Regions from separate parts of the Thalassospira sp. CH_XMU1420-2 genome, predicted to be linked through region 3. Evidence: predicted binding sites of a transcription regulator. Region 3 holds the regulator's gene; each other region holds the start of a gene.
The links. Region 3 encodes PhoB, which activates phosphate uptake and scavenging genes when phosphate is short. Its sites were predicted from a motif close to TNTCATAAAACTGTCA; they were not measured.
Positions count from the first base shown of each region.

Region 1: a site for PhoB is predicted at 2,046-2,061, ahead of WA429_RS10695 (deoxycytidylate deaminase). Genes of this name have one in related genera too.
Region 2: a site for PhoB is predicted at 2,378-2,393, ahead of WA429_RS07215 (diacylglycerol/lipid kinase family protein). Genes of this name have one in related genera too.

Region 1 is NZ_JAYMEG010000003.1:225,913-230,470, reverse strand. It holds gene pyk (pyruvate kinase) at 474-1,892, opposite strand; gene WA429_RS10695 (deoxycytidylate deaminase) at 2,180-2,653, shown strand; gene WA429_RS10690 (response regulator) at 2,936-3,430, shown strand; gene WA429_RS10685 (transcriptional regulator) at 3,478-3,981, shown strand; tRNA gene WA429_RS10680 (tRNA-Asp) at 4,249-4,325, shown strand.
Region 2 is NZ_JAYMEG010000002.1:527,039-531,596, reverse strand. It holds gene WA429_RS07230 (lipopolysaccharide kinase InaA family protein) at 1-86, shown strand, start outside; gene WA429_RS07225 (glycosyltransferase family 4 protein) at 135-1,274, opposite strand; gene WA429_RS07220 (UDP-2,3-diacylglucosamine diphosphatase) at 1,271-2,188, opposite strand; gene WA429_RS07215 (diacylglycerol/lipid kinase family protein) at 2,408-3,355, shown strand; gene WA429_RS07210 (hypothetical protein) at 3,854-4,015, opposite strand; gene WA429_RS07205 (methyl-accepting chemotaxis protein) at 4,005-4,558, shown strand, end outside.
Region 3 is NZ_JAYMEG010000001.1:571,274-575,831, forward strand. It holds gene pstA (phosphate ABC transporter permease PstA) at 1-19, shown strand, start outside; gene pstB (phosphate ABC transporter ATP-binding protein PstB) at 21-824, shown strand; gene phoU (phosphate signaling complex protein PhoU) at 847-1,569, shown strand; gene phoB (phosphate regulon transcriptional regulator PhoB) at 1,587-2,285, shown strand; gene WA429_RS02535 (cation:proton antiporter domain-containing protein) at 2,398-4,467, opposite strand.

The DNA.
Region 1 (4,558 bases), on a different contig from region 3:
GGTCCCTTGCCTGGCGGCAGATCGGGCATCAAGTAGTGCAGATACCCGTCGTTTTTATGTTTTGTCAGAACAGTTTAACCAGAACTGACCGTGATAAACAACCAGACAAGACGTCTAAATTTAAATCCCCAACATCAAGGACCTATGCCATCAGACACAGCCTTGATTACCTCTAGACTATCGACGGAAAGACTCAAAAAAACATTAACAATACAGCGCCCTAAACAAACCGCTGATATTCGCCCCGATCATCGCCCGGAAGTTGCCCGGAAGTTACTTGAAAGTTATCCGGTTTGGTCACCTGCCCGGTCCGCTTCGCCCTCGTTCCCTGACCGCCCCTGCATCGCGGTTTTTTTTCCAATTCCGGGCCAAGCCCCTGACTGCAACACGTTTGGAAATTTCGGGCATAAAAAAACGGGCGACCGTTCTGGCCGCCCGTTTTGATATCCGTTACCGGATCAAATCATATCAGATCAGTTGCTGACCCATGCGATACGCAGGATGTTGGTCGCCCCCGGGGTGCCGAACGGAACACCGGCGGTAATCACCAGAGAATCACCCGGTCCGGCGAATTCTTCGCGCTGGGCAACTTCACAGGCAATGCCGACCATTTCGGCAAAGTTGGTCGCATCACGGGTAAAGACCGGATGCACGCCCCAGCACAGCGCCAGACGACGTGCGGTCTGAATCCGCGGCGTCAGGCCAAGGATCTGCACTTCCGGACGCTCACGCGCGGCACGGAATGCGGTTGAACCCGACGTGGTATAGTTGACAACCGCCTTGGAACCGATGGTTTTTGCCACCTGACGGGCCGCCGCACTGATCGCATCCGGTGCGTTGTGTTCCGGATCCGGACGGTTGGCGTCACGCATGCGGAAATACAGCTCGTCCTGTTCCACACGCACCAGAATACGGTCCATGATCGAAACGGTTTCAAGCGGGTATTTACCAACCGCACTTTCTGCTGACAGCATCACGGCATCGGCACCGTCATAGATCGCGGTGGCAACGTCGGATGCTTCGGCGCGGGTCGGTGCCGGGTTGGATACCATCGAATCAAGCATCTGGGTCGCGACAATCACCGGCTTGCCGGCCTCGCGGCAGGCCTTGATGATGCGTTTCTGCAGAATCGGCACATCTTCGGGCGGGCATTCAACGCCAAGGTCACCACGGGCGACCATCACCATGTCAGACAGATCGACGATCTCGTCGAGATGCTCGATTGCCTGTGGCTTTTCGAGCTTGGAAACGATCGCGGCACGACCCTGAATGATCTTGCGGGCTTCGGCGACATCTTCCGGGCGCTGCACGAATGACAGGGCGACAAAATCAACGCCCATCTCAAGACCATATACCAGATCGGCACGGTCCTTTTCGGTCAGCGGCGACAATGGCAACATCACATCGGGAAGATTGACACCCTTGCGGTTCGAAAGCGGACCACCGGTGATCACGGTACATTCGGCTGACTTGTCATCGCATTTTTCAACGCGCATGCGCAGCTTGCCATCGTCAAGCAACAGGTTCGCACCCGGCTTCAATGCGGCATAGACCTCGGGATGCGGCAAGGAGACGCGCTTATTGGTGCCCGGGGTCTTCTCCATATCAAAGGTGAAGGTATCGCCGGCTTCGAGTTCGACCTTTTCATCGGCAAAGGTGCCAACACGGATCTTCGGCCCCTGAAGGTCCATCAGAATTCCGATCGGACGGCCGAGCTTTTCTTCGACCGCGCGGATGGCTTCGAACCGGGCCAGATGTTCAGCGTGTTCCCCGTGCGAAAAGTTCAGGCGAAATACATCGACGCCCGACTTTACGATTTTCTCAAGGATTTCTGGCTTGGAACTCGCCGGCCCCAGGGTCGCGATGATTTTCGCCTTACGTTGACGGCGCATCGGCTACTACCTCTTGTTATTTGGTTTACACGTGAGCCCTGCCGCTTCGGCCTGCATCTGCGGCGAGGCGTCAAGGCGTCCTGATCTTTTTCTGGGGGTAACCCCTTAATAGTCAATCAGCCCCTATTTGAACAGGGGCTTTTCATTAAATGCCTTTACAAAAATGTGATTTTTCACTGGACAATTACAAGAAGCCCCCTCTTAAAAGGTAACCGGACACGCATCCGGGCAATGGGCAATCACCTGTCGATTGCCGCTTTTCAGTGACGCAAACAGGGCTTCTTTCGATGAGCAAATGGCACCACCGTTTTCTGGGCCTCGCCGCCCACATCGCAGACTGGTCAAAAGACCGCAGCACCCAGGTCGGTGCCGTTGTCATCGGCCCGAAAAAGGAAATCCGCGCAGTCGGCTATAACGGATTCCCGCGCGGCGTCGATGACGAAGTCGAAAGCCGCCATCAGCGTCCTGAAAAATACGCCTATACCGAACATGCCGAACGCAATGCCATTTATAATGCAAGCTATACCGGCACATCCCTTGATGGCTGTTCGCTGTATGTGACCCATTTTCCATGTTGCGACTGTGCGCGCGCCATTATCCAGGCCGGCATCGCCGAGGTTTTCGTCGATAAAACCAAACTGACCGCCGATTTTCTGGAACGCTGGGAACAGGATATGAAAATCTCGACCGAGATGTTCGAGGAATCCGGCGTTGCCGTGCAAGTCATTGATGATGATGGCACAACCGAACCGATGAAATAATCTATCAGCCCCTTTACTATTGCCCAAAGCCCCCAATATGGTGGGCGTGCAACTCGGGTACGAGCACCAATAAAAAAAAGACTATCGCGCTTTCTGTTCACAACCAGCGGCTGGTCCGGCGTCAGTATTTGTCAGATTCTCGGGGCTTCTCACGGGCGGTTTGACCTTGCTGGAAACCAGACAAAGGTATAAGGGTTTATACAACAGCAACCGAATTGATTTGCTGCTGTTGGTCCCTGAACAGCGACGCATTTCGTGATGATGCTCAGGAAACGAGGCCGGATGAACGCGAAAATCGACTTTAGTAAAATCAGTTTTCTGATCGTTGACGGGGACAAGATTTCAGCTCAAGTAGTGTACGACACGCTGGCCTATCTCGGCGCCAGTCACATTCAGCGCGTAAAGACACCGAATGACGCGTTTGATGTTCTGCGCAGTGAAAAGATTGATATCGTTGTGTGCGAATGGCGACTCCGGGGCATGGATGGCCTTGAATTCCTTGACGTCATGCGCAATTCGACCAATTCGCCCAACAGGTTCATTCCTGTGATTATGCTGACTGCACATTCGGAACACCGTTACGTGACCACTGCACGTGACCTTGGCATTACGGAATTTCTTGCCAAGCCCTTCAATGCCAAGGCACTTTATAGCCGACTGGTGTCGGTGATCGCGCGGCCCAGACGTTTCATCAATACCGGAACGTATTTCGGCCCCGACCGTCGCCGCAGACAGGTCCAGTTCGACGGCCCTGACCGAAGGAGCCTTGACGAATGACCCATTATGACTGGGGAAGCGGAGCAATCGTGAAACCGGAAGAGCCTATGAAAAAGAAGAATGTTCAGATCATCCCCGCACAGACTGACCTGAAGCGGCGGGCTGTCAACTTCGTCAAGGGCTTTGACATAAATCTGTCGCCTGAACAGCTCGAAGAGCTGGAAAAAGTCGTGCAGCGCAGCTCGGAAACCTTTGTGCGTGATATCGGCAAGGATCTGATGGATTGCCGCCGCATGATCATTCAGGCGCTTGGCGACAAAACCAAACGCCAGGATGCGGTTGCGACCAGCTCCGACCTTGCCTATTCGGTCAAGGCGCTTGGTGGCACCTTCCAGTATCCGCTGATGACGCAGATCGCCAAATCGATGGAAAACTTCGTGGCGGACCGCACCACCGCCAATGAAAAACAGCTGCTGGTCATCCAGCTGCATATCGACTCACTCTATGTCATTCTTGCGGGCCGCGTGACCGGCTTTGGCTCGACCGTTGAACAGGCAACTGTTGCGGCCCTGACCAAACTCGCCGAACGCTACGAACAGCCTCGCGAATAGGCTTCTGGAGACGCAACCTTCATGTTTGCGTTTCCGCCTTTCTGATCCCGATCCGAATATCCCTGCCTGATCCCGTCCGTTGCGCCCCGTATCGCGGCACCATGACGTCTGCCTGCATGCCGGAATGCCCGATACAACGGAACCCTGACGCTTCTCAATCACGGCGGGTTTCTACCCACAGAAGAAACGACAAAGAAATTTGAAATTCCGGTCAAAAACCGCTTGCGCCCCCATGGGGTGGCTGCTAAAAACCGCGCCACACACCATGCGGGTGTAGCTCAGTTGGTTAGAGCGCCGGCCTGTCACGCCGGAGGCCGCGGGTTCAAGTCCCGTCACTCGCGCCATTCCCTCCCAATGGGAATGACATTCAAAAAAGCACCACGGTTCATCCGCTGGTGCTTTTTTGTTTTTATCCCCGATACAAACGCACTGCTCCCACCTCCCCTTACCATCCGGTGGTCAGACCAGTGGCAATTTCCCGCCGCCATCACGATCATCAATCTTGATTTTTCTGCCCCCGGGTTTGTTTTGGCCAACTTTTCGGACTTGGCCCTGGCACTGCGCGTTGATCGGGTCT
Region 2 (4,558 bases), on a different contig from region 3:
GCCCGTTCCGCAGATGGCTGGGAACGGACGCGTTGAATGGTATTCTGGCTTATCGAACTTTGCGCAAAAGCCTTTATCGCAAATAGAACTTCACCCGTTCCACGCTTTCCGTCGGTTTTCCCGGGGCTTCCCACTTACTGGGCGGGTTGACCGACCGGGGCTGTGCCAAGGCTTTCCTGATCTTGATCCGGGGATGTCGCCGGGTTTGTGCCTGCATTGTGCCGAGTGGCATCGTCGACCGAAATCCGGACGGCCTCGATCCCGTCAAAGCCGCCGGAAAACGGTGCCAGATTGTGCAGGAACTGGGTGGCGGAATTCTGCCAGCTATATTGTTCAGCCAATGCACGGGCATCTTCGGATGTCAGCTCAAGTGCGGCCAGGGCTGCTTCGCGCAGGTCGGCATCAATGGCACCGGCCTTGGTGCCGCGCACAATATCAGCTGGTCCCTGAACCGGGAAGACGGCAACCGGGGTGCCCGATGCCAGTGCTTCAAGGATCACAAGGCCGAAGGTGTCGGTCTTACTTGGAAACACAAAGACATCCGCCGAAGCAAAGGCTGTTGCCAGTTCTTCGCCAACCTTTTTGCCCAGAAACTGCGCATTGGGATATTTGCCCTTAAGCTCGTTAAGTTGTGGGCCGTCACCAACCACGAACTTTGTCCCGGGCAGATCAAGGTCAAGGAAGTGGCCGATATTCTTTTCCACCGCAACCCGCCCGACAAATAGCCAGTGTGGTTTCGGGAAATCGCCAAATGATGCGTCCGGTCGGGGCCGGAACAGATCAAGATCCACCCCGCGAGACCAGATATGCAGGTTTTCAAAGCCCCAGTCGGACAGTTCCTGACGCAGGCTTTCGGTGGCGACCATGACCGAGCGTGATTTGGAATGGAATTTGCGCATCCCGCGATAGGAAATCGACAGCGGCAGCCGCCAGCGCGCATGAATATATTCCGGAAACCGCGTGTGATAGGCGGTTGAAAACGGCAAGCCGTGTTTCAGGCAATAGGAACGGGCCGCCTGACCCAGCGGGCCTTCGGTCGAAATGTGGATGGCGATCGGGTGCAATGCCTCGATCATTTTGGCCATCTTGCGTTTGGCAAACAGGGCCAGACGGATTTCCGGATAGGTCGGGCAGGGAACAGTTTTGAACTGATCGGGCGAAATGATGTGAACATCATGTCCCATCGCGCCCAGCTCGCCACGTACGGTTTCAAGGGTACGGACAACACCGTTTACCTGCGGATACCAGGCATCGGTTACGATCAGTATTTTCATGCAGTCTTTCCAATCGGGGCATCGCTGCGTTTTTTGGACGCACCCGATGCGGAATTGTCCGTGCCATGGGCAATGCGGAACATGGAGATCAGTTTGCCAAGACCCAGTGACGGGGTGCTTGCAGCGTCCCGGCCGGGGCTGGAATGGCTCATGGCCATCTGGCGCATTTCCGCCCAGTGCAGAAGTTCAAGTTTGCCATCCTTGTCTTCAACAAGGGCGGTGCAGCTTTCGACCCAGTCGCCGTCATTGCAATAAAGCACATCACCGATCATGCGTTTTTCGGCATGATGGATATGACCGCAAACCACGCCATCGACCTTGCGCTTGGCGGCTTCGTGGGCGACGGCATTTTCGAAATTGCAGATGAACTGAACGGCGTTTTTGACCCGGTTTTTAAGATAGGCCGAAAGCGACCAGTAACCGTATCCAAGGCGGCGGCGAATGCCGTTATAGTAACGGTTAAGGGCGATGGCCAGGTTGTAGGCCGTGTCCCCAAGATAGGCCAGCCATCTGGCATATTTGACAACCCCGTCAAATTCATCGCCATGAATGACCAGCAGGCGCTTGCCATCGGCTGTTTCGTGGATATCGTTCATTTTGACATCGACATGCCCAAAGGTCATATCGACAAATTCACGGGCAAATTCATCATGGTTTCCGGGGACAAAGATGACTTTGGCGCCATTTTTTGCCTTATCCATGATTGTCGTGATAACAGCATGGTGACTTTCCGGCCAATACCAGCTTTTCTTGAGCCGCCAGCCGTCAATAATGTCACCGACCAGATAATAGGTATCTGCTGTTACTTCATTGAGGAAATCCAAAAGAAGATCTGCCTGACATCCACGTGTCCCCAAATGGACGTCTGAAATCCAGACCGTGCGGTAATGCGGTTGCAGCGTCATCGCTGTCATTGCCGCTCCTCCGTATCCTGCCAAAAGGATGGCTGGAATTCGGCGTTTCGAGGTGCCGAATACTGTCCCCAACCAGTATCGGTTTAAAATAAAAAACGTGATTTTATAACCCGTTCACAGAAATTTCGTCGTTCTGTAAAGCAACTGTTACATTTTTTCTTTCATATGGTAGTGCGTGTGTATGATTTATTTCGGTTTTATTTCGGAAGTATGTTCTGAATGACCCATGCCGATGTGACTGTGATTTTCAATCCCCGTGCGGGGGGGAACAAACAGCGGTTTCTGTCCAAGATTTTGCAACATGCAGGGATCAGGGTGGAATTGTTGCAGACTACCCATCCCGGCCATGCCCGTGAATTGGCGCGCAAGGTGCGTGCCCATCAACGCCTGTTTGTTGCCGGCGGCGACGGATCATTGAACGAGGCGCTGAATGGTCTGCTTGATGCCCAGATCGATGGTCACGAAGTCCCGCCACTTGGCGTGATCCCGCTCGGGACGGCGAATGTTCTGGCCGTCGAAGTCGGGCTGGAACGCAAGGCAAAGGCAATTGCCGACTATATCAATAATCCCGGTCAGGTCTGGATCCGGCCCGGACTGGTCAATGGGCGCGCCTTCTTTTTGATGGTCGGAATGGGGGCCGATGCCGACACGGTTGCCAATGTGTCGCTCAAGCTCAAACGCATGATCGGCAAGGGTGCCTATGTTCTTGAAGGATTGCGGAACATCTTTTTCCCGCGTCATCGCGACTTTGAAGTCAATATCGGGCGGGAAAACTATCGGGTGGCCGGGGTTGTGGTGACCCATGCGCAGCATTACGGCGGCGAATTCATCATTTCACCGACTGCGAAGCTGACCGATAACGGTTTTGATGTTGTCCTGATGCCCGGCAACGGTATCGGTGCATTGTCGCGCTATGGGCTGGCCCTGACGTTAAACAGGTTGCATGAACAAAGCGACGTCTCGGTTGTGCGGTCTGAACGCATCACGATCACCAGCCATTGTGGCCCGGCTCCGCTTCAGATTGACGGTGAAAGTGCAGGAAAACTGCCATGCGAAATCAGCCTGTCGCCCTATCCGGTGCGGCTGATGGTGCCACAGGCCTATGCAATGGCCGCGGGTGGCGTGGTTGAAACCGGCCCTGAACCACTTCGCCTGACCAGCGGTTAACCCCGAAGCTAAATCTTTATTGCAAATGCAAGATATCCCGGTTGTTTGCCGCCGGGATATCAGAAGGCATGTGATCGCGCTTGGAAATCGCAAAGCAAAGATCAGGCATTCTTTTGCAAATCCCCATGACCTTACCCGTCATTTCGCGGGTTTCCCGCGTGTAAATCGGCATTTTATGGACCGATGCCCCGGTTCTGATTTTCGATGCCCCTCGGTTGATAACGGGGGATGGTCCAATGTGTTTGCCCTGCTTTACAGCGTTTGCCAGCATGTCTGGAAATTACAGTGTCTGTTGCTGAGAAACAGGGAAACTGATCCGCCGAACTGGGCCGATCTGCCGGGCATATTCGAAAGGACAGGTATACAGGTCTTCTGGATAGGTCGGCCTTACTTTTCCTTGTAATTTCGCATGTTACGCCAAACCTTTAAGTTAGTTGCAATATTGTGATTATCTAAAACAAGGGTTGTGTACTCCCCATATGGGGAGGGTAGTGACTGTCATGAGCAGATACCTTGGTAATCAAAGAGATCGTAGCGCGGTGCTGCGAACACGGAGGGTATGATGGTGTCGCGTGTTTCTTCTGCGCCGACGGGGGCGTTTTTGGAAAACTTGGGTGTTAAGACAAAGATTCTATTGGGGTTTTCAGCAGTGCTGGTCATTCTTGTCTCAGCGCTGGCATTCGCATTCTACAGCTTCACCAAAGTTGCACATGATGTTGATGAATATGCGCTGCGGGTCGAAGAAGCCGCACTTGTTGCCCAGATTGAAACGCGGTTTTTGCGTTTCAAAAGTCATGCCCGCGAATTTGCCAACAAGGCAAGCGCCCATGACGCGGAACAGGTGTTCGTCATCGCCGATCAAATCCGCCCAATTCTTGACAAGGCATTGCAAAGTTTCGAATCAGCCGAACATCGTGCCCGGATCGAGAAAATATCAGGGGCACTTGATCGCTACATGCAGGATTTCGAAAAAGTCCGTGATCTGAGTGATGAATATCACGCCCTGATCACTGACCGGCTTGAGCCCGACGGCATCAAAGTCGTTTCCGATCTCAATGCATTGATCGCACGTGCAGAAACCACCCAGAATATCGACGCCCTGAAAAAGGCGGTGGCCGCGCGTGAACATGCCCTTTTGGCGCGTCTTTATTCCAATATTCTGATCGGGCGTCAGGATGACAGCTTTGGCGAAAAGGCAGCCAG
Region 3 (4,558 bases):
ATTTGAACGGAAGTGGTAAAATGGCTGCTGTATCCCAGAGCGCAATGACGGCAGAGCCGTCGGTCGCAAGCCCGAAAATGACGGCACGTGACCTTAATCTTTTCTATAGCGACAACCAGGCGCTGTTCGATGTCAATCTGGATATCGTCGAACGTCAGGTTACCGCTTTGATTGGCCCGTCGGGTTGTGGCAAGTCGACCTTCCTGCGGTGTATGAACCGCATGAACGACACGATTGATGGTGTGACCATCAATGGCAAGGTGACCCTTGATGGCCGCGATATCTATGACAAGCGGATCGACGTTGTTCAGCTGCGCGCACGTATCGGGATGGTGTTCCAGAAACCGAACCCGTTCCCGAAATCGATCTATGACAACGTGGCCTATGGCCCGCGTATTCATGGTCTGGTCAATTCGCGTGACGAACTTGATGAAATTGTCATGACCTCGCTTGAGCGTGCCGGTCTTCTCAAGGAAGTCAAAGATCGCCTGCAATCGCCCGCTACCGGTCTTTCGGGTGGTCAGCAGCAGCGTCTTTGCATCGCACGTGCGGTCGCGGTCAGCCCGGAAGTCATTCTGATGGACGAGCCGTGCTCGGCACTTGATCCGATTGCAACGGCAAAGGTCGAAGAGCTGATTGACGAACTGCGTTCGAACTACACGATCGTGATCGTGACGCACTCCATGCAGCAGGCTGCGCGTGTATCGCAGCGGACCGCATTTTTCCACCTTGGCAAGCTGGTAGAAGTTGGTGAAACCGATCAGATCTTCACCAACCCGAAAGACGACCGCACCAAGGGTTACATTACCGGTCGCTTTGGTTAAGCGATACGAGGAGAACGCATAAATGGCTGACGACAAAACACATATCGTGAGTTCGTTCGACGAGGAACTGACCCGTCTGAACAACATCATCTCGCAGATGGGCGGGCTTGCAGAAAGTCAGCTGATCTCTGCGATCCGCTCTATTGTAAAGCGTGACTCGGAACTGGCTGAAAAAGTCATTCTTTCAGACCATCGTATCGATGTTCTCGAACAGGAAGTGCAGGACTTTGCGGTCCGTCTTCTGGCCCTGCGCCAGCCGATGGCTGATGACCTGCGTCAGGTCGTGACGGCGCTTAAGCTGTCCAATGATCTTGAGCGTATTGGTGATTTGGCCAAGAACATTGCCAAACGTGCCCAGGTCCTGAACCAGATCCCGCCGATCCGTCCGGTCCAGGTGATCCCGAATATGGGCAAGCTTGCACAGGAAATCATCAAAGATGTTCTCGACGCCTATATCGAAGGTGACGCCGAAAAGGCGGAACGCGTCTGGGCGCGCGATCAGGAAGTCGATGACATGTACAATTCGCTGTTCCGCGAATTGCTGACCTACATGATGGAAGATCCGCGCAACATTACGGCATCGACCCACATGCTGTTCATCGCCAAGAACATCGAACGTATTGGCGATCATGCCACCAATATCGCCGAAACGATCTATTACCGGATCAAGGGCGAAGACCTGCCGGCAATCGACCGGCCAAAAAATGATGCAGCGAACTTTGCTGTTGTCGAACCGAATGAGTGACACTGGAGCATAGGAAGATGGACCCAACGGTTCTTATCGTCGAGGACGAAGCTGCAATCGTAACCATGTTGCGCTACAACCTCGAACGTGAGGGGATGCAGGTTGTCGAAGCCGGTGACGGTGACGAAGCGTTGAAAATTCTTGCTGAAACGCATGTTGATCTTGTCCTTCTGGACTGGATGTTGCCGGTCATGTCGGGGATCGAGGTTTGCCGTCAGATCCGCCGCAAACCCGAAAGCCGCGATTTGCCGGTCATCATGGTGACTGCGCGCGGCGAAGAAGGGGATCGCATTCGCGGCCTTGATACCGGTGCTGATGACTATGTCACCAAACCGTTCGCGATTGGCGAGTTGCTGGCACGTATTCGCGCACTTCTGCGCCGATCCGGTCCGGCGCAACCACAAGGGCAGTTGGTCTATTCCGATATCGAAATGGATCTTGCCGCCCATCGCGTCAGCCGTAATGGCAAGGCCATCCACCTTGGTCCGACCGAATTTCGTCTTCTGCGTTACTTCCTTGAACATCCGGGGCGTGTTTTCTCCCGCGAGCAGCTTTTGAATGCTGTTTGGGGGCCGAACATTTATGTCGAAACCCGCACGGTTGATGTGCATATCCGCCGCCTGCGCAAGGCCCTGAATGATGTCAAAGGTACCCGCGACATCATCCGGACGGTTCGGGCAGCCGGCTATGCGCTGGACTCGGAAACTGCGGCCTGATTGATCCGGCCACAAGGCCGGGCTGCTGGCTAGTTGGATGGCTCGTCGGAAAAAATTCTGACACTCAGATCAAACAAAACCCCCGTTGCCACAGGCCGCGGGGGTTTTGCATTTAGCTGTCTTTAGCTTTGCCGCGTGTGGTGCGTTTTGACCCGGATGTTGCCGATTTGTCTGATGACGCTGTCTTTGTCGCCGGTTTGCGGGGCGCTGCTTTTTTGGCCGATGTGGTTTTGCCCGACGTTGTTTTGGTTGCGGCGGGTTTTGTCGCAACCTTGCGCGCGGTTGCTTTCTTTGGCATGGCACGCGACGCAGGTTTCTTTGCCGTCGGTTTGGGTTTTGCGGTTTGCGCAGCCGTGCCAGATGCCTTTGTTGTTTTCGCGGTCGCCGGGGATGCAGATGCCACGGATGCAGGTGCCGCGGATGATGTCGTCTCTGGTGCGACTTCTGATGCCGGTGCTGCTTGTGCCGGTTCCGGGGCTTTTTTACGCTGGGTCCTTGGTGCCAGTTCGTTCATCAACAACATGTCGGCGCGCCGGAACTTGGCGATTTCGGCATCAATGTCTTCTTGTGGCACGTCACAGGCCGACAGCACATGATCCGAAAGCCGAAGGCCGGTTTCCAGTACTTCGGGAATTGCCGCATCGGCCCCGCTGCGCGACAGCGGACCGATATGGGTGATGTCCTGGGCGCGGGCAAAGATCTTGAGATGCGGATAATGCTGACGTAGAAGCGCCACGGTCTTTTCGGTTGCATGCGGGTTACCCATGGCAACAACCGCGATACGGGCTTCATCGGTGTGGGCGGCGCGGAATGTTTCCGGGCGTGACCCATCGGCAAAGAATACGGGAAGTCCCTCTGCACGGCCGCGCGATACCTGTTGGGCATCACTGTCGAGAACAATGAACGGAATATCGCGGGTTTTCAAAAGACGCGCCAAAACCCGACCAACACGCCCGCTGCCGATGACCAGAACATGCTGGTGGATGCCTTCGGTTTCATCCGAGATCGGGCCAAGCTGGTCGTCTTCCTTGGGGTGCAGCTTTTCCTCGATCCGGTGACCAAGATTGATCAGGGTCGGTGTCAATGCCATCGACAAGGCAACCACCGGGATCAGCATCGCGGCAAGATCACGCGGAATTGCACCATTCTGGGCCGCCAGTGCAAACATGACGAATGCAAATTCACCGCCTGCTGCCAGGCTCATCGCAACACGAAGGGCCGAACCCCGTTCAAACCGGATCGCCAAGGACAAGACAAACAGAACGGCCGTCTTGATCAGAAGCAATGCAATCAGCCACAGCAGCACACTGCCAAACTGTTCATAGACGACATTGGCATTGACCGACATCCCGACCGACATAAAGAACAGCGACAGGAAAACGCCACGGAATGGCGCGATATCGGCTTCGATCTGATGGCGGAATTCGGTTTCGGCCAGCATCACACCGGCAATGAACGCGCCAAGTGCCATCGAAAGTCCGGAAACTTCGGTCAGGGTGCTGGCGGCAAGAACAACGAACAGGGTGCCAATCGCAAACAGTTCCGGGTTTTTAAGCGACGCGATATAGCGAAACAGATGCGGCAAAAGATACCGTCCTGCGACCAGAAGCAGGGCGACAGAACCGAAGCCAAGAAGAATGCTGATCCACGGGCTGGTTTCGGTACCGGCATTGCCCGCCGCCTGAACCATGATCAGGAACGGACCAACCGCCACGTCCTGGACCAGGAGGATTGCAAGGGCGGCCCGCCCGAAACGGGTATTGAGCTGCCGGTCATCGGACAACTGTTTAAGGATAATCGCGGTTGATGACAGGGCCAGCGCACCGGCAATAACAAGGGATGCCGCCAATGGCAGATCAAGCAGCGCCAGAACGCCCATGATCGCAGCCATTGAAACCAGGATCTGCAACAGGCCGAGTGCTGCAAACCGCCCGCCAATGACGCGCAATCGTTCGCGCGACAGTTCAAGCCCGATCATGAACAGCAGGAAGACGACCCCCAGTTCGGCAACTGTGGAAATGTCTTCGCGTTCGGTAATCAGTCCAAACCCGAATGGCCCGATGCAAAATCCGCCGATCAGAAAACCGATAATCGAATTGGCGCGCAAACGATGCGCGATGGGTACTGCAACCACAGCCGCAGCAAGGATCAGGAACAGCTCGAACAGAACGCTGTGATGCATGGTCAGAATCGATCCGGCAAAGCAGATAAATATTTGAAAACAACGAGATGATCAGGATAGCGGAATTGAACGGTATCGTCCTGTGGAAATT